One region of the Micromonospora sp. NPDC048839 genome, then DNA from elsewhere that is predicted to be linked to it. Evidence: riboswitches for the same ligand, from Rfam matches in the RefSeq annotation. Region 1 holds a riboswitch; each other region holds the start of a gene.
The links. A riboswitch is a leader RNA that binds a small molecule or an ion and turns the genes downstream of it on or off. The one in region 1 is predicted to bind cobalamin.
Positions count from the first base shown of each region.

Region 2: it holds a riboswitch for cobalamin, as region 1 does, so the genes downstream of both, AB0C25_RS10935 (ribonucleoside-diphosphate reductase subunit alpha) here and AB0C25_RS03900 (acyl-CoA thioesterase) in region 1, are expected to answer to the same signal.
Region 3: it holds a riboswitch for cobalamin, as region 1 does, so the genes downstream of both, bluB (5,6-dimethylbenzimidazole synthase) here and AB0C25_RS03900 (acyl-CoA thioesterase) in region 1, are expected to answer to the same signal.
Region 4: it holds a riboswitch for cobalamin, as region 1 does, so the genes downstream of both, cobN (cobaltochelatase subunit CobN) here and AB0C25_RS03900 (acyl-CoA thioesterase) in region 1, are expected to answer to the same signal.

Region 1 covers NZ_JBEZGL010000002.1:153,599-159,326, reverse strand. Annotated here, with positions in the region: gene AB0C25_RS03905 (copper resistance protein CopC) at 1-1,304, opposite strand, end outside; cobalamin riboswitch at 1,435-1,650, shown strand; gene AB0C25_RS03900 (acyl-CoA thioesterase) at 1,781-2,293, shown strand; gene AB0C25_RS03895 (zinc-dependent alcohol dehydrogenase family protein) at 2,395-3,387, shown strand; gene AB0C25_RS03890 (DinB family protein) at 4,047-4,586, shown strand; gene AB0C25_RS03885 (GNAT family N-acetyltransferase) at 4,583-5,584, shown strand; gene AB0C25_RS03880 (HD domain-containing protein) at 5,613-5,728, opposite strand, start outside.
Region 2 covers NZ_JBEZGL010000004.1:509,129-514,856, reverse strand. Annotated here, with positions in the region: gene AB0C25_RS10945 (MerR family transcriptional regulator) at 1-78, shown strand, start outside; gene AB0C25_RS10940 (ribonucleotide-diphosphate reductase subunit beta) at 457-1,452, opposite strand; gene AB0C25_RS10935 (ribonucleoside-diphosphate reductase subunit alpha) at 1,509-3,827, opposite strand; cobalamin riboswitch at 4,023-4,240, opposite strand; gene AB0C25_RS10930 (enolase C-terminal domain-like protein) at 4,784-5,728, shown strand, end outside.
Region 3 covers NZ_JBEZGL010000035.1:12,292-18,019, reverse strand. Annotated here, with positions in the region: gene AB0C25_RS35755 (DNA-binding protein) at 191-400, opposite strand; gene AB0C25_RS35750 (hypothetical protein) at 886-1,104, shown strand; gene bluB (5,6-dimethylbenzimidazole synthase) at 1,276-1,902, opposite strand; cobalamin riboswitch at 1,931-2,131, opposite strand; gene AB0C25_RS35740 (bifunctional 5,10-methylenetetrahydrofolate dehydrogenase/5,10-methenyltetrahydrofolate cyclohydrolase) at 2,144-3,043, opposite strand; gene AB0C25_RS35735 (sigma-70 family RNA polymerase sigma factor) at 3,265-3,834, shown strand; gene AB0C25_RS35730 (CU044_5270 family protein) at 3,853-4,818, shown strand; gene AB0C25_RS35725 (FAD-dependent monooxygenase) at 4,840-5,728, opposite strand, start outside.
Region 4 covers NZ_JBEZGL010000005.1:37,045-42,772, reverse strand. Annotated here, with positions in the region: gene AB0C25_RS11425 (hypothetical protein) at 1-130, opposite strand, end outside; gene AB0C25_RS11420 (hypothetical protein) at 363-1,076, opposite strand; gene AB0C25_RS11415 (RNA polymerase sigma factor) at 1,069-1,563, opposite strand; gene AB0C25_RS11410 (hypothetical protein) at 1,771-2,106, shown strand; gene AB0C25_RS11405 (MBL fold metallo-hydrolase) at 2,118-2,792, opposite strand; cobalamin riboswitch at 3,174-3,303, shown strand; gene cobN (cobaltochelatase subunit CobN) at 3,566-5,728, shown strand, end outside.

The sequences.
Region 1 (5,728 bases):
TGCCCCGCGGCGGGCGGACCGCCCGCGGGCTGTCGGGCGTCGCGGCTCGCCGGGTTCTCGTCGCCGGTCCCGATGCGGGCCAGCCCGAAGCCGGCCAGCAGAGCGATCACCAGCCCGCCGACGAGCAGGGCCAGGTGGGTGTTGCTCAGCCGGGACCCGGGCGTCGCGGCGGCGAGGTCCGGGTCGGGCCGTGCTCCGGGCTCGACCGTCGGCTCGCCGTCCGTACCGGCGACGGTCTGATCGGTCGGCGTCGGATCCACCGCGACGCCCGTGCGGGCCGTGACGACCGTGTTGCCCTTGCGTGCCGCCGGCACGGTGGTGGGCCGTCGCTTGTCGCCCGTGGCCGGCGCGACGACGCCGGCCATGCCACCGAGAGCCTTGTCCCCGGCGGTCTTGCCCCCGGCGGTCTTGCCCCCGCTGGCCTTGCCGCCGGCAGCCTTGCCGCCGACGGCCTTGGCCCCGACGGTCCGGCCGGTGCCGGCCTTGTTCGTGGACCGGGCACCACCGCCGCGTCGACCGGAGGTCGCCGGCGAGGTACGGCCCCGGCCGGTGGGTCTGCCGGTGGAAGCCGATCGGCGACGCCAGACGATGTACGCGACCACCGCCCCGGCCGCCGCGACCGCCACCGCCCAGCCGGCCCAGGCCAGCGCTCCGGAACCGCTGTCCTCGGTCGACCCGGTCGACGGGGCCGCCGCGGCCGGCGGGGTCGACGCGTCATCCGCGGTGGTCGGCACCGCCGAGGCCTGCCCGGACGTGTTGTGCTGCTCGGTGGCGGCCACCAGCGCCGGGTCCGGCTGGGTCGACGGCGGGCTCCACCCCTTCGGCGCTGCCGCCACCCGCCCGTCGTAGCGGAAGGTCAGGGTGCCCCGCACGGTGTCGCCGTCCGAGGCGACCGACAGGTAGCTCACCGAATACTGGCCCTTGGCGGGCAGGTGGGCGACGGTCACCACCGCCGGGAACCCCGTCGTGTACTCCCGTGGCTCGAACTGCCCGTTGACCAGGAAGTACTCCCGTACCGGCTTAGCCAGCGGCTTCGGCTCCCCCTGTGACCAGCCGTCGTCGACCCGGGTGCCGTCCGGGGCGGTGACCGTGAAGAACGCGTTGGCGGCGGCCTTCTCGGTGAAGAAGAGCCGCACCTCCGTGAACGGCTCGCGCACGGTGGCGCCGCCCGCCGGTGTGGACTCGGCGAGGGTCCCGTGAGCTGCGGCGGGTTGGGCGGACGCGAGCAGGGCGACCGCCGAGGCGAGGAGGAACGCGAGGAGGCCCGAGACCACCCGCCCGCAAGTCTGGGGGAGACGACGCATCTGGATATCCTCACCCTCGCGAGACTTTTTTCAAGAGGTGGCGATCTTCTTCCTCCGACGACAAAAGTTGACGGCGAGGTCGCGGGCCGCCGCAGCGGGACGCCCCGGGTGGACACATTCCCTGGCCAGCTATGCTGCCGACGGCGCTGGTTCGCCCCGTCGTGACCGGCTGGGCGTCGCAAGAGGGAACCCGGTGGAAATCCGGGGCTGCCCCGCAGCGGTGAGTGGGAACGACCGCCGTCATCAGCACTGGGCACAACGGCCTGGGAAGCGACGGCCAGTAGGGGACCGGCCCGACCGGTCAGGCCCGCGAGTCCGAAGACCTGCCGGCGCCGCGTACACAACCGTGTGCGCTGCCGTCGGCCTCGCGGGTGGGCTGAGCGGGTGACGGGCCGGGCGTGTGGCGTACGGCCAGGTCCCCGTCAGCAGGTGTCCGCGACCCGGCGGTGTGGGTTCCCGAGGGACGGACTACCGCTGTGCACGACACCACCACGATCGCCGGCCGAGCGCCGTCGGCGTCGCACCTGACCCTGTCGCAGATCATGGACCAGCACCACACCAACCTGATGGGTACGGTGCACGGCGGCCGGATCCTCAACCTCATCGACTCCGTCGCCGGTGTGGTCGCCGCCCGGCACTCCGACGGGCCGGCGGTGACCGCCGCCATCGACGAGACGGCGTTCCTCCGCGCGGTACGGGTCGGTGACGTCGTACACGTCGACGCCCGGATCACCTGGGCCGGCCGCAGCTCGATGGAGGTCGCCGTCAAGGTGACCGCCGACCGGTGGGACCGGGCGGTGCCGCCCACCGACGTGGCCACCGCCCACCTGGTCATGGTCGCCATCGACGACGACGGGCAGCCGCGTACCGTGCCGCCGCTGCTGCCGGAGACCGACGGGGACCGGCGACGGTACCGGGAGGCGGAGATCCGCCGGGAGCACCGGCTGGCGCTGCGGCGCGCGCTGCTCGACGGCGCCGACGACGCCTGACGCGGTCCGCCCGTTGTGGCGGTGGCCGGTCCGAGGAACCCGCCCCACCGTCGATCCGGTCGGATAGCGTCCACGAGAGGCCCCGATCACGGAGAGTGTGGATGGCGATGCGCGCTGCGGTGCTGCGGGAGTTCGACGTTCCGCTGACGATCGAGGAGATCGACCAACCCACCCCCGAGCGCGGGCAGGTGCTGGTGCGGATCGTCGCCAGCGGGGTCAACCCGCTCGACACGAAGATCCAGGCGGGAAAGGCCGCGCACGCGCGTATCCGGCTCCCCGCGGTGCTCGGCCTCGACCTCGCCGGCGTCGTCGCGGCGGTCGGTGCGGACGTGACCGACTTCGCGCCGGGAGACGAGGTGTACGGGCTGTGCGGGGGCGTGGGCGACCTCCAGGGTTCGCTTGCCGAGTACGCCGCCGTGGACACCCGACTACTGGCCCGCAAGCCGAACACCCTCTCGATGCGGGAGGCCGCCGCCTTACCCCTGGCGGCGATCACCTCCTGGGAGGGGCTTGTCGACCGGGCCGGAGTGCGGGCCGGGCAGAAGGTGCTGGTGCACGGAGGCGCCGGTGGCGTCGGGTACGTGAGCGTCCAACTCGCTCAGGCGCGCGGCGCCGAGGCGTACGCCACGGGCGGGCCGGCGAGCATGCGTCTGATCGAGAGCCTGGGTGCGGTGCCCATCGACTACACCTCGACAAGCGTCGAGGAGTACGTGCAGAGGTACACCGACGGTGTCGGGTTCGACATCATCGCCGACAACGTGGGCGGCGCGACCCTCGACGCGTCGTTCGCGGCGGTGCGCACCTATCACGGCCACGTGGTCAGCGCGTTGGGTTGGGGGTCGCACTCGCTCGCCCCGCTGTCGTTCCGGGGAGCGACGTACTCCGGGGTGTTCACCCTGCTGCCGCTGCTGACCGGGCAGGGCCGCGAACACCAGGGCGACATTCTGCGCGAGGTCGCGGCGCTGGCCGATGCCGGCGCGTTGCGCCCGCGACTGGACCCACGCGCGTTCACGCTCGACACGGTCCTGGACGCCCATCGCCTGGTCGCCAGCGGCACCGCGAACGGCAAGGTGGTCGTGGACGTCGCCGGTTGAGATGCGGGGACCGCCCGTCCGATCCGCAGGGCGCGTCGCTGCGGGCCGCCCTTTGACCCTGGAGCCCTCTGCGACCCCTCGGGCGGCGTTGCCGGCACGCCGGGGCCTGCCCGGATCACACGCGCATACCTACCCCGGCCTCGTCGCACTGCTGCCGCACCCTGGCGCCTCGCAGGCGTCAGGGCGCTCGTGACGACCGATTGGGTAGTGGCAGCCGGATACCCTGCTGGATAACCGACCGGGGAGAGCCAATGGGCCTGTCAAGCCGTGAGTGCCCGGACTGCAGACGACGGGTGAAAGAGCCGTTTCAAGAGACGATCACCGGCCGCAAGGTCTGCCCGGACTGCGCCAACGCCCTCTTCATGGGCTCTGCTGCCGGCGCAGTCACGGGAAATGTCGGCTCCGGGTACGGAGTCTGGGCCATGCTCATGCGCAAGATCCGACGTTCGTCTGAGTGACGACCAGGACGACTGTGCTCGGACGTACGTGAACTCCGGTGGACTTTGAGGCAGCTCGATCCTTCTGGTCACCCCGCTCGCCGAGGACCGGTGGTTCCTTCGGGACGACGAGTCGAGCTTCGCCAGCGATGTGCCGCCGTCGAAGTTGGTGCACCCGCAACTCACTTGACTGGTGCGATCCGCCCGCGATTTGGTAGCGCCGTGAGCAAACTGTGGACCGCCCCCCAGGATGACCCCAGGATCTTCGGTCAGCCCGTCGGCGAGAAGGCAACCTACCGGGAGTATCTCGGCAACTACCGTCTGACCATAGAGATGAAGTGCGACGGACTGGACGCCGAGCAGCTCGGCCGACGCTCGGTACCGCCCAGCAGCCTGAGCTTGCTCGGCCTGGTCCGCCATCTGGCGCAGATGGAGAACCAATGGTTCCAGCGTGTGCTGCAAGGGCGAACCGACACACCGTGCCTTTACCAGCACGAGGACCACCCGGATTGGGACTTCGGGGGCGCGGTCCCCGACCCAGCGGTGGTGAAGGACGCCTTTGCAACCTGGAAGGCCGAGATCGCCAAGGCGGACGAATGGCTCGACGCCCTCGAGGAGGCCGACCTGGGCCGCGAGGTGTCGGTCGACGGTGGCAGCCACGCCACGCGCGACGTGCTTGTCCACGTGATCGAAGAGTATGCGCGGCACGCTGGCCACGCCGACCTCCTGCGCGAGTGCATCGACGGGCGAACCGGCCTGTGACCCACCAGGGCGGCAAGTCAGAATCGCCCACTCTCAATTTTTGTGAGGAGCAGTTCGGCTCATTGGCGGAGGCCGGCGTCACGATGCGGCTCTATGTGGGTGCCAGTGACATTGCCGGCGTCCAGGCCGTCCGTGCCGAGGCGCACCGGGCCGACGGCGATCTCTGGCTGCCCGGTCCCGATACCAGCGAGGACCCCAACGGCGTACACCCGTTCTGTCTGATCGCCCAGGCCGACTCGGGGCGAACCGTGGGCTTCACCTGGATGGACTGGTGGTCCGAGGCGGCCGATACCCGGGTCTACCTGCTGAGTGGATGCGTGAGCCCAGCGTGGCGCAGACGGGGCATCGGCAGCGCCATGCTGCGGTGGCAGGAGGCACAGGCCGTCGAGTTCGACGGCAGCAGGCCGGGCGGCGGCTGGAGCGTCTTCGGCGCGAACGTGGGCGAGCACCAGCCGGGCAAGCTGGCACTGCTGACAGCTCACGGTTACCGAATCGCGTTCACGGTCGTTGACATGACCCACGACCTCAGCGGTTTACCGGACGGCGACATTCGGCTGCCCGAAGGGCTCATCCAGCGTCCGGTCGAGGCTGCCCACCATCCCCAGATCCACCAGGTGATCGAGGAGTGCTTCGCGGGATCACGTAACGGCCACCGGCCCAGGACCTACGAGGAGTACCTCCGCGACGTCCAGGACATCGACATCTGGTGTGTCGTCTGGGCGGGGGACGACATCGCCGCGGTTGTGGTGAACGAGTTGCAGACCGACGGCACCGCGCTGACGCCGTGGGTTGCCGTAGGCACCGCGTGCCGCCGGCGAGGCGTCGGTCTTGCGGTGATGGGGCGCACGCTCCGTATTTTGGCGGAGGCGGGAGTCTCGACGGCCCGCCTCAGCACGATCGCGGAGAATCCGAACAACAGCGTTCGGTTGTACGAGAAGGCGGGATACCGGGTGACGGCTTGGCAACCCCGTTACCGCAAACCAGTCGAGGCGCGCTGAGCTGAGGCGGCGGGATCCCGCCGAAGGCCTACTCCTGCGGCGGGGGAGTGAGCCAGGCGAGGGGTTGTCCGCTGAGGGCGGCGTCGGCGAGGCGGTGGGCGCTGGCGGTCTTGAGTGCTGCTCGTGAGCTGTCGATCCAGCGCT
Region 2 (5,728 bases), on a different contig from region 1:
GACCCGGCGTCGCACCCGCTGCACGTGATGCGGTGGCTCACCAAGCGACGCCAGGCCCCCGGACCGGTCGCCGCCTAGTGCGTTGTCCAGGAACGTTCACCGGGTCAGGGATACGCCGGGCGGCGAGCCCGATCACGCCACGGCTGGCGATCGCCGCCGCGGCCAGGGCGAGCATCGGTTTCAGCGCGCCGGCGGCACCTCGCCGGGCCGGACCAGTACTTGTCCCCGCAACGGGCGGTGCGGAACCGCCATCGGGTAATGGGCACCCGCGGCGGTGAGTGCGCTGGCCCTCCGCCGTGGCTGCCGCCATGGCGTTGTGCTGTTGAGCGGTATACCTGTGAGTCATAACTATGACTCACAGGTATACCGTTCACTACCGCGTCGGCCCTCACGGAGGTGACCGACGGTCACCGCCAGCTGCGCTCACCGCCCCAGCCAGGGTTGGGAATTACTCGCCTAGAAGTCGTCGTCGAAGGCGACGGTGCCTTCCACCCCGACCTGGTACGCCGAGACGCGCCGCTCGAAGAAGTTGGACAGCTCCTGCACGTCCTGCAACTCCATGAAGCCGAACGGGTTGCTCGACCCGTAGTGCGGCGCGATGCCGAGCTGGGCGAGGCGGCGGTCGGCGACGTGTTGGAGATACTCCCGCATGTCGGCCAACGTCAGGCCGGGCACCCCGTGGCCCACCAGGTCCTCGGCGAACTGCACCTCACACTCGACGGCCTCGACGAGCATCTGCCGCACCTGGTCGGCGAGGTCGTCGTCGAACAGGTCCGGTTCCTCGGCGCGGACGGTGTCGACGACGTCGAACGCGAACGCCATGTGCATCGACTCGTCGCGGAACACCCAGTTGGTGCCGGAGGCCAGGCCGTGCAGCAGGCCACGGGAGCGCAGGAAGTAGACGTACGCGAACGCGCCGTAGAAGAACAGCCCCTCGATGCACGCGGCGAAGCAGATCAGGTTGAGCAGAAACGTCCGGCGGTCGTCCCGGGTCCGCAGCTCCCGCAGGTCGTTCAGGGAGTCGATCCAGCGGAAGCAGAACTCGGCCTTGCGACGGATCGAGGGGATGTTCTCGATGGCGGCGAAGGCCTCGAAGCGCTCGGTCTCGTCGGGCACGTACGTGTCGAGCAGGTTGAGGTAGAACTGGACGTGCACGGCCTCCTCGAACAGCTGCCGGGAAAGGTAGAGGCGACCCTCGGGGCTGTTGACGTGCTGGTAGAGGTTGAGCACCAGGTTGTTGGCGACGATCGTGTCGCCGGTGGCGAAGAACGCCACGAGTCGGCTGACCAGGTGCCGCTCGGCCGGCGACAGCTTGTCCAGGTCGGCGAGGTCGGCGTGCAGGTCGACCTCCTCCACTGTCCAGGTGTTGCGGATGGCGTCGCGGAACCTGTCGAAGAAGTGCGGGTAGCGCATCGGGCGGAGGGTGAGGTCCATCCCGGGGTCGAGCAGCATGTGCGTGGTCCTCGTGTCGGTGGTGCTGGCGGCGGCGGTGACGGTGTCGGCGGCGGTCACTGGCAGGCCTCGCACGACTCGGGGTTCTCCAGCGAGCAGGCCAGAGCCTCCGCGTCGGCCGCCACCGGGGCGACGACCGCGACGGTGGCCTGCTGGATCCGGGTGGCGGGGCGCGAACGCAGGTAGTACGTGGACTTCAGCCCGGCCTTCCAGGCGTACAGGTACATCGAGGAGAGCTTGCCGATGGTCGGCGCGGCCAGGAACAGGTTCAGCGACTGGGACTGGTCGATGAACGGGGCGCGGGCGGCGGCCAGGTCGATCAGCGCCCGCTGCGGCAGCTCCCAGGCGGTGCGGAACAACTCCCGGACGCCGGCCGGCAGCTCCGCGATGTCCTGCACCGACCCCTCCGCCCGCTTGATCGCCGAGCGGATCCGGTCGGTCCACAGGCCGCGGGCCTTCAGCTCGCGTACCAGGGCGGTGTTGACCTGCAGGAACTCCCCCGACAGGGTCTCGCGCTTGAACAGGTTGGACACCTGCGGCTCGATGCACTCGTAGCAACCGGCGATCGAGGCGATGGTCGCGGTCGGCGCGACCGCCACGAGCAGCGAGTTGCGCAGCCCGTACGTCTCGACCCGCTGGCGCAGCGTGTCCCACCGCGCGGCCTGCGTACCCTCGACGCCCCACAGGTCGGGTTGGAGCTGGCCCCGCGCGGCCCGGGTCTGCGGGTACGCCGGGTGCGCGCCGAAGCGACGCGCCAGGTCGGCGGAGGTCTCCAGCGCGGTCAGGTACAGCTCCTCGCTGATCCGGGTGGACAGCTCCCGCGCAGCCGGCGAGTCGAACGGCAGCCGCAGCGCGAAGAACACGTCCTGAAGGCCCATCAGCCCGAGCCCGACCGGCCGCCAGCGCGGGTTGCTCGCCGCCGCCTGCTCGGTCGGGTAGTAGTTGATGTCGATGACCCGGTCGAGGAAGGTGACTGCGGTACGGACCGTGACGCGCAGCCGCTCCCAGTCGATGCCGCCCTCGGTGAGGTGCGCGGCGAGGTTCACCGAGCCGAGGTTGCACACGGCGGTCTCGGCGTCGCTGGACACCTCGATGATCTCGGTGCACAGGTTGGACAGGTGCACCACGTTGCCGTCCTCGGCGGTCTGGTTGCACAGCCGGTTCGCGGCGTCCTTGAAGGTCATCCACCCGTTGCCGGTCTGGGCGAGGGTGCGCATCATCTTGCCGTACAGCTCCCGCGCCGGGACCTGCCGCACGTGGCGACCCTGCGCCTCGGCCTGCCGGTACGCGGCGTCGAACCGCTCCCCCCACAGGTCGGGCAGCTCGGGCACCTCGTGCGGGTCGAACAGCGACCACATCTCGTCGGCCTCGACGCGGCGCATGAACTCGTCCGGGACCCAGTTGGCCAGGTTGAGGTTGTGGGTGCGCCGGGCGTCCTCGCCGGTGTTGTCCCGCAGTTGCAGGAACTCCTCGATGTCCGGGTGCCACGGCTCCAGGTAGACGCAGGCCGCGCCCTTGCGCCGGCCACCCTGGTTGACCGCGGCGACGCTCGCGTCCAGCGTGCGCAGCCACGGCACGATCCCGTTTGACTGCCCGTTCGTGCCGCGGATCAGCGCGCCGCGAGAGCGGACCCGGGAGTACGCGATGCCGATGCCGCCGGCGAACTTCGACAGGTTGGCGACCTGGGCGTACCGCTGGTAGATGGAGTCCAACTCGTCGCGCGGAGAGTCGACCAGATAGCAGGAGGACATCTGGGTGTGTCGGGTGCCGGAGTTGAACAGCGTCGGTGAGCTGGGCAGGTAGGCCAGGCTGGACATCAGTCGGTAGAAGCCGACCGCCTCGTCCGGCGTCTGGGACAACCCGCAGGCCACCCGGAGGAGCCAGTACTGCGGGGTCTCCAGCACCAGTCGGCTGGTGGGGTGGCGCAGCAGGTAGCGGTCGTACACCGTGCGCAGGCCGAAGTACTCGAATCGCCGGTCGCCGTCGGGATCGACAGCGTGGTCGAGCATCGGGGCGTGGGCGGCGACGAACGCGGCGGTGTCGGTCCCGATCAGGCCCTCGGCGTGGCCGACCCGGATCGCCGCGCTGAACGAGCTGATGCCCTGTCGACGCACCTCCTTGTCGACGTAGCCGGACAGCAGCCGGGCGGCGAGGCGCGAGTACTGCGGTTCCTCACCGATCATCTCGGCGGCGGTCTGGATGGACAGCCGGTCCAGCTCGGCCGTCGTCGCGCCGTCGTACAGGCCGCTGATCGTGCGGGTGGCGACCCGCATCGGGTCGACGTCGGCCAGGTCGTCGGCCCACCGCTCGACCGCACGGACGATCTTGTTCACGTCCACGGGTTCGGTGGTGCCGTTGCGCTTGCGAACCTGCATCGGCGTGCGCCGTACGGCCGCGTCGCCACTGACCGGGACTACCTCGGTGACTGTCACCACTCACTCCTCGCGAGTTCGAGACCTGATGGCCCCTCGTACGCGTGGAGACAGACACCGGCGGACGCCACGCCGGCACGGCGTGGGTCAGGTGGCGTCGGCCGTCCCACGCGGCCTCGGACCGCCGCCCACCCGGGTGCGGGTGCGCGGCGCGCTGGCAGGTCTTCGGACTCGTGGGCACGACCGGGCTGACCGGTCTCCTACTGGCCGTCGCTTCCCAGGCCGCTTCGTGGCCCAGTGCTCATGACGGCTGTCGTTCCCACTCACCGCTGCGGGACAGTCCCGGATTTCCACCGGATTCCCTCTTGCCTCGACCGCTCCGGATGAGCGGCCGAACCAGCTGCGCTCGACACCATATATAGGGACGCTGCGGTTGTCACACCCCACATGTCGGTCCCGGGCGTGTCGACGGCGACCTCCGTGACGGTCGTCACCGGCCACCCCGACCAAGCCGAGCCGCGCCGAGGCCCGGCGGATCGACGCCCCCGCGGCACGCGGCACACGAGCAGGTGTCGACATTCGGAAAGGTGTGATGTATTAAGTCTTTAGATGTAAGGATCCCTGCCTATACTCAGCCGTGAATGTGGCCTTCCGAAGTGGACATCCAATCTTCTGGACCACTGTTCACATCCCGCACCACCGCCCCCCTCGGGCCGGCAGCGCCGCAGCAGTCCCCGGGTCGACGGTTCCTACCAGCGCGGCGAATGTTGCCACCACCGCGCCCAGGGATTGCGGACCGCGTACGGCGATCGAGGAGACCGCACACCGACGAATCTCCAACACGAAAAAACATTGGATGTCTTCGATTCCTGGATGACCGACGTCGTTGACGCGTCGGATCGACCCTCCGTATACTCCCAGAGATCATCTGATCTTTAGCCTAACCGGGCGAGGAGCGCATGCCGCAGATCACCGCCGTCACCGTCGAGGACGTCCGCTTCCCCACCTCCCTGACCGCTGACGGCTCCGACGCCATGAACAAGGACGGCGACTACTCGGCGACCTACGTCGTCCTGCACACCGACGGCGTCGACAGCAGCGGTGCGCCACTCGCGGGCCACGGCCTGACCTTCACCATCGGCCGGGGCAACGACATCGTCGTCGCGGCAGCCGTCCACCAGGCACAGCGCCTCGTCGGCGTGGACGTCGCGACGATGGCGGCGGACATGGGCGCGGTCTACCGTCTGCTCACCAGCGACTCCCAACTGCGCTGGCTCGGCCCGGAGAAGGGTGTCGTCCATCTGTCGCTGGCCGCCGTCCTGAACGCGTCGTGGGATCTGGTCGCCCGGGTCGCCGACAAGCCGCTGTGGCGGCTGCTCGTCGACATGTCCCCCGAGCAGCTCGTCGACATCGCGGACCTGCGCTACCTGTCCGACGCGCTGACCCGGGACGAGGCGCTGGCCATCCTGCGCGCCAAGGAGAGCACGAAGGCGGCCCGCCTCGCCGAGCTCGACCGGACCGGCTACCCCGCCTACACCACCTCGGCAGGCTGGCTCGGCTACGGCGACGACAAGCTGCGCCGGCTGTGCCAGGAGGCGGTGGACACCGGCTACGGCTACGTCAAGCTGAAGGTGGGCGCCAACCTCGACGACGACATCCGCCGGTGCGGCATCGCCCGGGAGATCCTCGGCCCGGACCGCAACCTGATGATCGACGCCAACCAGGTGTGGGACGTCGGTCAGGCCGTCGAGTGGGTCAAGGCCCTGGCGCAGTTCGAGCCACTGTGGATCGAGGAGCCGACCAGCCCCGACGACATCCTGGGCCACGCCGCCGTGCGCCGCGCCGTCGCTCCGATCGGAGTCGCCACCGGCGAGCACTGCCACAACCGGGTGATGTTCAAGCAG
Region 3 (5,728 bases), on a different contig from region 1:
TCCAGGCACCTCCTCTGAAGTAAAGGGCCGACCCGCTGGGATTCTTGCTGTCGCGTACCACGATGCGTATTCAAGGACTCCGGGGATGACCTCTGGCTGGTGCCATGGAACTCTGACGCGTCACGTCACCTTCGAGGTCCAGGTACTGAAGGATCCAGTCCGGCAGGGCGTTGCGGTAAGCGCATCCGGGTCAGCGGTCTTCGTCGCCTTCGGTTGGGCGTGGTGGGCGGTTGTGCTTGGCCCAGTCGTCTACCTCGTCCGCATCCCAGATGGTCGTGCCGATCAGGCGGGCCATTGGCTCAGGGAAGCCGGGTCGGCGGGTGATCTGCAGTACCCGCTGCCGCGACACGTTGAACAGGGCGGCCAACTCGCCAGGCCCGTACAAGCGTGGTCGCTTCACGGTCTGAAACTAAGCGCAACTTACACTTGACTATCGTAACTTGCAGATTGACAAGACCCCGCCGAATGGTGTGTGGTGGAGTGGTCACGCCAGGCGACGGCGGGACAACTCGCCGGGAGGTCGGGTGCCGAAGCATGTGCCGTACGACGATTACCTGCTGGCGGTGGCGCTGACCTTTGCCCGGCGCCACCGGCCGGTCTGGTCGTGGCGGCGATGGCGGCGGACCTGCCGATGTGGGGCGGACCTGCCCTGCCGAGCTAGACACCGCATCCCGATCCGGCGCGGCCACTGGCCAGGGGAGGAGCAGGAATGATCGAGGATCACCTCGGGCGGCTCCTGTCCGTGGACTTGCCCGGCGTTGACGGCTTCTGTGCGGGCTATAGCTGGTGGCGGGCGTGGTTGTCCCCGTACCCCTGTTGTCAGGCGGAATGGGCCGCCCGCTGGCACGCCCGGTCCGCCGCCGGCCTCTCCCTGAACAGGGTGCAGTGACCACCCATGGCCCGGTCCTTCCGGTGTGGACCTGCGGCGGCTGTGACGCCCCTTGGCCCTGTCGGACCCGGCGTACCGAGCTGCGTGCCGAGTTCGACGGCGCGGCGGTGTCGTTGGGTCTCTACATGGCGTCCTACCTGGTCTGGGCCGCGGAGGACCTGACCTGGGTGTCCGCCGGGCTGCTGCACCGGCGCTTCCTGGGCTGGGTCCGGTGAGGTTATCCGGTGCGGCGGCGAGCGCAGGAAGCCGGCTCGATAACTTAATGCTGAGTAGTTGTGGGCGACCCGGTCTGACTACTCAGTATTAAGTGATCATGCCGATGGCGGTGGTGGCGGAGCCTGGCTACCGGCTCGCGCGTTCGCGCGCCCGGGGCTGCAGTCACCTGGTTACTCGGACCAACGATCGTGGTGGATCACCGACGACAGGGGACGTCGCTGACGCCACCCGTGCCGCTCCAGGTCCGGCGTCTGCTCCAGGTGGGTGACCGGGCCGAGGCAGAGCCACGCCACCGGGCGGACGGTGGCCGGGATACCGAGCAGGTCGCGCAGGAACGGCTCCCGGTAGAACGAGACCCAGCCGACCCCGAGCTGCTCGGCGGTTGCGGCCAGCCACAGGTTCTGGATCGCCAGACAGACCGAGTAGAGGCCGGCGTCGGCGATCGCGTGTCGACCGAGCACGGCCGGCCCACCCCGCTCCGGGTCGTACGTGACCACGACCGACAACGTCGACTCTCGTACGCCATCGATCTTTATTCGGGCGAAGCGTTCCGCCGCCGCACCGTCGAGAGTGGCCGCGAAGGTGTCCCGCTCCTGCTCCACGTGTCGGTGGAACTCCTGCCGCAGCTCAGGATCGCGGACCAGGATGAAGTCCCAGGGCTGGGAGAGGCCGACGCTCGGTGCGGCGTGCGCCGCCGTGAGGATCCGATCCAATGTCTCGGCGGGGATCGGCGCCCCGGTGAATTGGGCACGTACGTCCCGGCGGCGGTGGATGGTCTCGTAGAGTCCGTTGTTCAAGGCAGGCTCCCGCTGCGCTCGCGCCCCTGACGGGGCGATGACGCGAGGCCGGTCTTCGGACTCCCGGATCTCCGCTGGTCACCCGCCTTCCCAGCCCCTCAGGGCCAGTGGCTGCGTCTGGTACGCGTGGGTGGCAGCTCCCCGGTCACCGCGGCGGGCCCGTGCCGGACTCACACCGGCTTCCCGATTCTCCCCACTCGCGCGGGGCACCTCGCAACGTTTGTGCCACCGAGCAGCATAGCTACTGGCTCGCGCGCTCGGCCGCGCGCACGGCGTTGCGGAACAGCATCGCGACGGTGGTCGGACCGACCCCGCCGACCCGGGGCGTGATGGCGCCGGCGACCTCGGCGCACGCTTCGTCCACGTCCGGTAGGAGGCGCCGCCCTTCGTAGCGGACGCCGGCGCCGATGACGACGGCGCCGGGCTTGACGTGCTCGGGCCGCACGATCCGGGGTACGCCGGCGGCGGCGACGAGGATGTCGGCGCGGCGGGTGTAGCGGTCCCAGTCGGGCACGCCGGTGTGGACGACGGTGACGGCTGCGTTGGCGGTCGGGCGCTTCTGGGCGAGCAGCATCGCCAGGGGGCGGCCAAGGGTGGCGCCGCGGCCGAGGATGACGACCTCACGTCCGGCGACGGGGATCTGGTGGTACGCCAGGAGGGCTTCGATGCCGGCGGGGGTGCAGGGCAGCGGGCCGGGCAGGCCGACGGCGAGACGCCCCATGTTCAGCGGGTGCATGCCGTCGACGTCCTTGTCCGGGTCGATCGTCAGCAGCGCCGCGTCGTAGTCCAGATGCCCCGGTACGGGGTACTGCACGAGCAGTCCGTGCACGGCGGGATCGGTGTTGAAGCGGGCAATGGCCTGGTGCAGTTCGGCCTGGGTGGCGGTGGCGGGCAGATGCACGTGCGGGGAGGCGAACCCGAGCGCGGCGGCCTGGCGCTGCTTGATGGCGATGTAACCGGCGCTGGCGTCGTCGTCGCCGACGAGGATGGTGGCGAGGCTCGGGGTGATCCCGCGGCTGCGGAGTGCTGCGGCAGCGGCGGCGGTCTCGGCCAGGACGGCTTCGGCGACGGGTGCGCCCGGCAGGAGCCGAGCCGTGCCAGACGGGGTGTGGTGCTGCGCGGATCCACTGGTCGTGGTCATGACGGATTCTCCACGCAGGCGCCCAGGCGGTCGACGCCCGCGAGAGGCTCCCCGATGGTTTCACCATCCCCGTGCCGCCAGTCGCCGGTGCTTCGATCATGCCGCATCACCAGGGCGACTGCCCAACTGACCGGTCGTGCCGCCTGCGGCCGGGGGGTTTGGTAACACCCGCGGTCCGGCTTACGAAGAAGGGGTGTGACGGTTACGAGAGGGGACGGCCTGTGAGTGAGCCCAGCGAAGTGGGGGGTGACCTCGCCGGCATCGGGGCCGATCCGGTGGCCTTCGAGGTCTTCTACCGGCGGCACGTGGAGGCGGTGGGCCGGTTCGTGGCGCGTCGGGTCGACGACCCGCACCTCGCCGCCGACCTGACCGCCGACGTGTTCCTGGCGGTGATCGAGTCGGCGGACGGCTACCGGCCGGACCGGGGCAGCCAGGTCGGCTGGCTGTACGGGGTGGCCCGCAACGTCATCGGCGACGAGCGGCGTCGGGCTGCCCAACGGCTGCGGGTGACCGGCCGACTGGCCGGACGACGGGACCTGGGCCCCGATGACATCGCCCGCATCGAGGAGCGGATCGACGCCGAGTCGGCGGCCCGCCGCACCTGTCGAGCGTTGAGCGAGCTGCCCGAGGGCACCCGAACGCTCGTCGAACTCGTCGCCGTGGACGGCCTCAGTGTCGCGGAGGCGGCGACCGTGCTCGGGATGTCACCGGTCGCTGCTCGGGTCCGCCTGCATCGTGCCCGTCGCGTCGTTCGCGCCGTGCTCGCCCAACCGGCCACCACCCTCGCCTGACAAGACGGAGCTGACGCCATGAACAAGATCGAACAGTCGACCGAGGGTTTCGAGGAGCAACTCCTCAGAGATCTGACCGCCCACGTCGCCCGACGGGCCGAGGTGGCTTCGACGGGCCGTTCCGCCGGACGTTACACCCGGTTCCTGCGCGGTTGGCGACTCGCCGGAGCGTTCGGGCTGGCCGTCGTCCTGACCGCCGGTGGGCTGGCCGTCCAGACCATGCGGGTGGGCGACAAGCCGCCGCCCACGGCAACCGCGTCGGAGATCCTCCGGATGGCGGCGGACGCCGCCCGGCAGCAGCCCGAGCTGACCGCGCGACCCGACCAGTACGTCTTCACGGAATCCCTCGCGATAGTCAGGGACATGCCGGCCAGCGGCCCGTACCGGACCATCCGGAGCGAACTGTGGCAGTCGGCCGGCGGAGTCGCGTACACGCAGGGACGCTATCGACCGGAGACCGATCCGAACGGGTGGAGCGAGCTGACGGAGCTCCGCCTCGGTGATCCCGGGGATCCCGACAAGGAGCTCGACGCCTTCCAGTCGCCGGCGTACCACGGCGACCTGCCCACCGATCCGGACGAGCTGCTTCGATATCTCCGGGACCACCCGGTCGACCTGCATCTCCCCGAAGGAGCCGACGAGGAGGCCGTCTACGGGGACGAGAGCATGGTGTACACCACCGCGCGGATGATGCTCCAGGGCTACGTGCCGCCCCGAACGCTGGCGGCGCTGTTCGAGTTGTTGGCACGGGAGCCCGGGGCGGTCGTCATCTCGGGCGACGTGGTGGACGCCGCCGGTCGCCATGGGGTGGCGATTCGGATGCCCGGCGTGATCGGTGGGCACGATGACGTCCTCTTCGACCGGGACACCCACGTCTACCTCGGCCGCCGAGGGTCGGTGGTGCGCGACGGCAAGGAGTCCGTGCACGCGGCCGTCGCGCTCCTCCGCATCGCCATCGTCGACCGGCCGGGTCAGCAGCCCTGAGCAGCACCCGGCGACGGCGGTTCAGGGCTGGGCGAACAGCGGTCCGTAGTTCGAGCGGAACATCTGCTCACCCAGGCGGCGCATCACCAGGTCGCGGAGCGCGGGCGGGAGCCCGGTGGCCCTGTCGCGGCGGTGGGTCTGGTTGAGCACCCAGTCGGTACGCGGGCGTCGCCGCGCCTCGTACCCGCGCAGGGCTTCGGCGATGGACCCGGCGGCGGCCAGCGACGCGGCGAGCACGACGGCGTCCTCCAGGGCCATCGCCGCGCCCTGGGCCATGTTCGGCGAGGTGGCGTGGGCGGCGTCACCGATCAGCAGCACCGGTCCCCGGGACCAGGCGCCGAGCACGACCTCCTGGTTCGGGCCGGCGTGCAGGGTGCTGTCGTCGTGGTCGAGAGCCTTGAGCATGCTGGCGACCGGCTCGGTGAACGTCGCGGCCACCTCGTCGCGCCAGCCGGGTCGGTCGGCCACCGGGCCGTCGTTGTAGTAGCAGTAGGTCTGTTCGGCGCTGATCGGGATCGTCAGGAACTGCCGACCGCGCCCCAACTGCACCGACCAGACCGGCTCGGCGTCGATCCGGGGAGCGATCCACCGGTACGCGTACTGGCCGAGGTCGCGGGCCGCCGGAGCGTCGAAGGCGAGCCGCCGGACCGTCGAGTTCACGCCGTCCGCGCCGAGCACCAGGTCGTACCGTTCGATGCTGTGGTCGTCGAACTCGACGGCGACCCGGTCACCCTCCTCGGACAGCGCGACCGGGTGGCGGTCCCAGCGGATCGGGGTGTCCCCGACGCCGGCGAGCATCGCCCGGTGCAGGTGCGCCCGGGGTAGCGACACGCACGCCCCGACGCCCTGCCACAGCGCGGTCACGTCGATGTCGAAGAGGCGACCGCCGCGCTGGTTGGCGCTGCGCTGT
Region 4 (5,728 bases), on a different contig from region 1:
CGGTGCTCCCGGCGTTCGCGGTGCTCCCGGTGGCGGCGGGCGGTGCGGCCGACCCACCGTCGGTCGCGGTCGCGCATCCCGCCAGCAGAGCCACCGATGCCGCCAACAGCGGCCTGCCCCATGAACCCATCTCGACCCTCCGGTACGTGTCGACGACTCACCTCATCTTCAGGACACCGGCCGCGCCCGTCGGGTTCCTAGGGCGTGTTTCGGACGTGTCGGTCGAGCCGAGCCGGAGTCCAGGCGTCGTCCGGCAAGGCGGAGCGGTGTCCGGATACCGGTGTTGTATCCGGACACCGCGACAACGCAGCCGGGCGGCGGCTGGGCCCGGCGCAGGCCGGCCAGCACGTCCGAAACACGCCCTAGCGCAGTGAGCGGGCGATCTCGATCGCCTCGGCCCTGGTGACCGCGCCCTCGAGCCGGTAGCTGACGTCGGCGTCCTGCCAGATCAGCGTCGAGGCGGCAAGTCGGGCGCTCTCCTTGCGGACCACGCCCGAACGGTCCACGTACGACAGCACGTGCGGGCCCTCGACCCATACCGCGAAGTCGCCGCCGACCTCGACCCAGTCGGCTCCCGGCGGGATGACCTCCTTGTGGAAGGACAGGTTGAGGCGACCGTCGAACGCGTCGACGCGCAGCGCGCCGCCGTCGTAGAGCAGCGTCGCGACCCGGCAGGTGCCCGCGGGGTCGGGGTCGGCGACCAGCACCCGCTCGGGCGGACCCAGCTTCGCCGGCAGACGGATCGGGAACCGTACCGCCCGTTGTGCCTCGTCCAGACCGGCGACCCGCTGCCCGGGCAGCGGCGACGCGACGCCGCCGGGCACCGTCGGCGCGGGCGCGACGGCAATGCTGACGCCGGCGAAGCGCAGCAGCCCGGTGACCGCGTCGGCGACGGCGGCACGGGTCGGCGGCAACACCGCCACCAGCAGCAGGGCGGCGAGCGCCGCCGCAGCGAGCGGACGCCACCGTCGCACCGGCCGGTGCAGCCGCCCTCGGACCTGGGCCCGCACGTCGGGCGGCTCGGGCGTTTCCAGCCAGGCGGACAGGTCCCGCAGTTCCCGTTCGAGGTCACCCATGCCGGACCTCCTCCCGGTCGAGCAGGCCGCGAAGCTTCGCCAGTGCCCGGGACGTGCGCGACTTCACCGTGCCCCGGGGCCAGCCCAGTGCCGCCACCGTCTCCTCCTCGCTGAGGTCGAGGAAGAACCGGCAGACGATCACCTCGCGGTCGCGTACCGGCAGTTGCCGCAGTGCCCGCACCAGGGCGGCGCGGCGCTCCCCGGCGAGGACCGCACCCACCGCGCCGTCCTCGGCGAACTCCGCCGTCGGGTCCGCCGCCGCGGCGCGCAGGACGAGCCCGTCGCGGCGGCCGCGCGACCGGTGCAGGTTGCGGGTCTCGTTGGCGACGATCGCGAGCAACCAGGACCGGAAGGACGACTCGCCCCGATAACGGGACAACTTGCGGTACGCCTTCACGAACGCCTCCTGGATGACGTCCTCGGCGTCCGAGCCCGCGCCGAGCAGCGCCGCCGTCCGGTACGCGGACGCGGTGTGCCGGGCGACCAGGAGGTCGTACGCCTCCAGGTCACCGGAGCGAGCGCGGGTGACGAGCGCGTCGTCGTCCAGGGGAAACCTCCGTTCGGGTCACACTCATGACACCGCCCACGCGTGGCGGGTTCCACCCCCGTCGGGTCAGCTGTCTCCCATCCGCCGTGCAGCGTATTGCCAGGATTCGGTGCTGCACTGGAGGGGCGTCGAGGGAAGGGGTGGGGCATGAGCTGGTTCAGTCGCCGGTCACGGGGCGCCGAGGCGACCCCGACGAAGCTGGACCGGGAGGCGACCCGGGATGACCTCGCCGCGCTGGAGGCGTTCGTCACGAGCCGGCGCGGGGTGGAGTTCTACCTGGAGCCGGAGACCACCGCGACGGACACCACGGTGGTGGCGATCGCCCACGACGGGGAGTGGATCCGCCGACGCACCGGCACGCCCCGCGCGGCCGGGTCCATCGCCCGCAAGCACGCGGTGCCGCTGTACGAGGCGGGCCGCACCGGCTACCCGGAACGGATGCGGGTGTGGAACCGCGCACACCCGGAACGCCACGCCCGCTGAGGCCCGTCCGCTCAGGCGGCCTCGACGACCGAGCGGGCCTGCTCACGTGTCATCGGCTCGGCGTGGCTGGAGACGTACCAGTGGTAGGTGTCGTCGAGCAGTCGCCGGACCAAGTCGAGGTCGATGCCGTCCTCCGGTCGGCGCAGGTGTGCCGGCGGCGGGTAGAAGCAGTCGCCCAGCAGCATGACGCCCGAGTCCGGCACCAGCACCACCGTCGAGTCCGTCGCGTGGCCGCCGCCGACGTGGCGTAGCCGAACCCCGACCGGCAGCTCGTCCAGATCGGCGAAGACCCGGGTGGGCGGCAGGATAGCGAAATCCTCCCAGGAGTCCACCGCGAGCGCCCGGGCCCGGAAGCTCGGGCCGAGGCGTGGATCGGCGTGTACCTGCTCGCGCAGGTAGCGGTGACTCCACGGGCGGGCGGCCTCGGCGCGCAGCAACGGTACGGCCGTCTCGTGCCCGACGATCTCCACTCCGGGCCAGGCGCAGGCGCCCCAGACGTGGTCCCAGTGGTGGTGGGTGTAGACGAGCCAGCGCGGCTGCGGAAGGCCTGCGGCGGCCAGCGCGGCCTGGATCTCCCGGGCGTGCGCGGGGCTCTGCCCAGCGTCGATCATCACACTGCCGTGCTCGTCGGCGACGACGGCGACGCCGGCCTGGACCGCGTCCGGGTCCGAGCCGCCAGGGCAGATCCAGACCCGACCGGCGAGGTGGTGGAATCGGGCGGCGCTGATGGTGATCGACCCCCGAGATTGATCGCGGACGTTGGGCCAGTGATCACCGATCCTAGGTGACCGCGCCGGATGCCACCGTCCCGCGAACGATAGGCGCAGGCCAGGGGACGTGCGCGCGTCCTTTGCTCTGCTTCAACCGACGCACCAGTAAGGCGTCGCATTGTTGCGCGGGTTGAAGCAGAGCAAAGGACGCGGCACATTGACCTGACGCCGGCGAAGCAGGGCTTCCTCGCCCGCAACCATTGGTAGTTTTCGATGGATGTCGCCCGCTTCGCGACGTCGGGTCGGCGTTGACCGGCGGCGGAGGGGTGTGGCAGCATTCGCGGCCTGACGGCAGTGAAGGAAGTCGGTGCGATTCCGACGCGGTCCCGCCACTGTCACCGGGGAGCGATCCCCCCTCGTGAGTCACGACCGTGTGTCTGCGGTTGGAAGGCCGGGGGAGAGCGTCGATCCGGAAGCCAGGATACTTCGGCCGTCGGGATGTACCCCAGGGCGTGGACACCCGAGGAGGACCCGATGACGCACGGCGTCTCATTCATCGACGATCATCGTCGCACTGCACTCCGGGGCACTGGCTTCCGGCACCGCTGAGCCGAGCGCCCGGCGCTGACCGGCCCCGACGCCCGTGTCGGTGCGTCCGGCCGCGCCGTCGTACCGGCTGACGCCGCACCCACCCGCTTCGTCCAGGTCGCCTCCGTGAGCGGCCAGGGCGTGACTCCCCGGAGCCCGCCGTGCGCATCCTGCTGCTCTCCACCGCCGACACCGACCTGCTGGCCGCCCGAGCCAGCGGCGCCGACTACCGGCTCGCCAACCCCGCGCGGGTCGCCGCCGACGAGGTACCCGCCCTGCTCGACGGGGTCGACCTCGTCGTCGTACGCCTGCTCGGCGGTCGGCAGGCGTGGCCGGACGGCCTCGCCGCGGTGCTCGCCACCGGTGTGCCGACGGTCGTGCTCGGCGGCGAGGCGCTGCCCGACGCGGAGCTGATGGCCATCTCCACAGTGCCGTCCGGGGTCGTCACCCAGGCGCTGGCGTACCTCGTCGAGGGTGGGCCGGACAACCTCGGGCAGTTGGCCCGGTTCCTCTCCGACACGGTGCTGCTCACCGGCGAGGGGTTCGCCCCACCCGCGCCCACCCCCGCGTACGGCGTGCACGGCGAGCACCCGACCGACCCGCAGCGGCCCACCGTGGGGATCGTCTTCTACCGGGCGCACGCGCTGGCCGGCAACACCGGGTTCGTCGACGTCCTCGCGGACGCGGTCCACAACGCCGGCGGCAACCCGCTGCCGATCTTCTGCGGCTCGCTGCGAGGGCTGACCACCGGCGCGGGACCGCTCGGGCTCTTCGCCCGCTGCGACGCGCTGCTGGTCACCGTGCTGGCCGCCGGTGGCGCAGTCGCCGCGGACGCCTCCGGGGGCGGCGACGAGGACGCCTGGGACGTCGGCGCCCTGGCCGCCCTGGACGTGCCGATCATCCAGGCGCTCTGCCTGACCAGCACCCGCGAGCAGTGGGCCGGCAGCGACGCCGGGCTGTCCCCGTTGGACGCGGCGATGCAGGTGGCCATCCCCGAGTTCGACGGCCGGATCGTCAGTGTGCCGTTCTCGTTCAAGCAGATCGACGCCGACGGGCTGTCGGTCTACGCGGCCGACGCCGACCGGGCCGCCCGGGTCGCCGGGATCGCCGTGCGCCACGCCCGGCTGCGGTACGTGCCCGCCGCCGACAAGCGGGTCGCCGTGGTGCTCAGCTCGTACCCCACCAAGCACTCCCGGGTCGGCAACGCCGTCGGGCTGGACACCCCGGTCTCGGCGGTCCGACTGCTCGCCGCGCTCGCCGAGGCCGGCTACCACCTGGGCGACGCGCCGGTGCCCGACGACGGCGACGCCCTGATCCACGCGCTGATCGCCGCCGGTGGACACGACGTAGAGTGGCTCACCCCGGAGCAGTTGGCCGCCGCCGAGGCCCGGATACCGGGGCAGACCTACCGGCGGTGGTTCGACCAGGTCCCCGCCGAGCTGCGCGAGCGGATGCGGGAACACTGGGGTGAGCCGCCCGGCCAGCTCTACACCGAGAGCGGCGACATCGTCCTCGCCGGGCTGCGCTTCGGCAACGTGGTGCTGCTGATCCAACCGCCGCGCGGCTTCGGGGAGAACCCGATCGCCATCTACCACGACCCGGACCTGCCGCCGAGTCACCACTACCTGGCCGCGTACCGCTGGCTGGCCGCCCCGCTCGCGGACGGCGGCTTCGGCGCGGACGCCGTGGTGCACCTGGGCAAGCACGGCACCCTGGAGTGGCTGCCCGGCAAGGGCCTCGGCCTGGCCGCCGACTGCGCCCCCGACGCGGTCCTCGGTGACCTGCCGCTGGTCTACCCGTTCATCGTCAACGACCCCGGCGAGGGCACCCAGGCCAAGCGCCGAGCGCACGCCGTGGTCATCGACCACCTGGTGCCGCCGATGGCCCGCGCCGAAACCTACGGCGACCTGGCCAAACTGGAGCAACTGCTCGACGAGTACGCCACCGTGCAGGCCCTCGACCCGGCGAAGGTGCCCACCGTGCGGGCGCAGATCTGGGACCTCGTACGCGCGGCGGAGCTGCACCACGACCTGCACGCCGAGGCGATGCCCGACGCGGACGACTTCGACGAGTTCGTGCTGCACCTCGACGGGTACCTCTGCGAGGTCAAGGACGTGCAGATCCGCGACGGGCTGCACATCCTCGCCGACGCGCCCACCGGTGAGCCCCGGGTCAACCTGGTCCTCGCTGTGCTGCGCGCCCCGCAGATCTGGGGTGGCGCCCGCTCCCTGCCCGGCCTGCGGCAGGCGCTCGCCGTCGCGTACTCCCTCGACGAGCAGGAGCTGCTCGCGGCACCGGGCGAACGACTGGCGGTGCCCACGGCG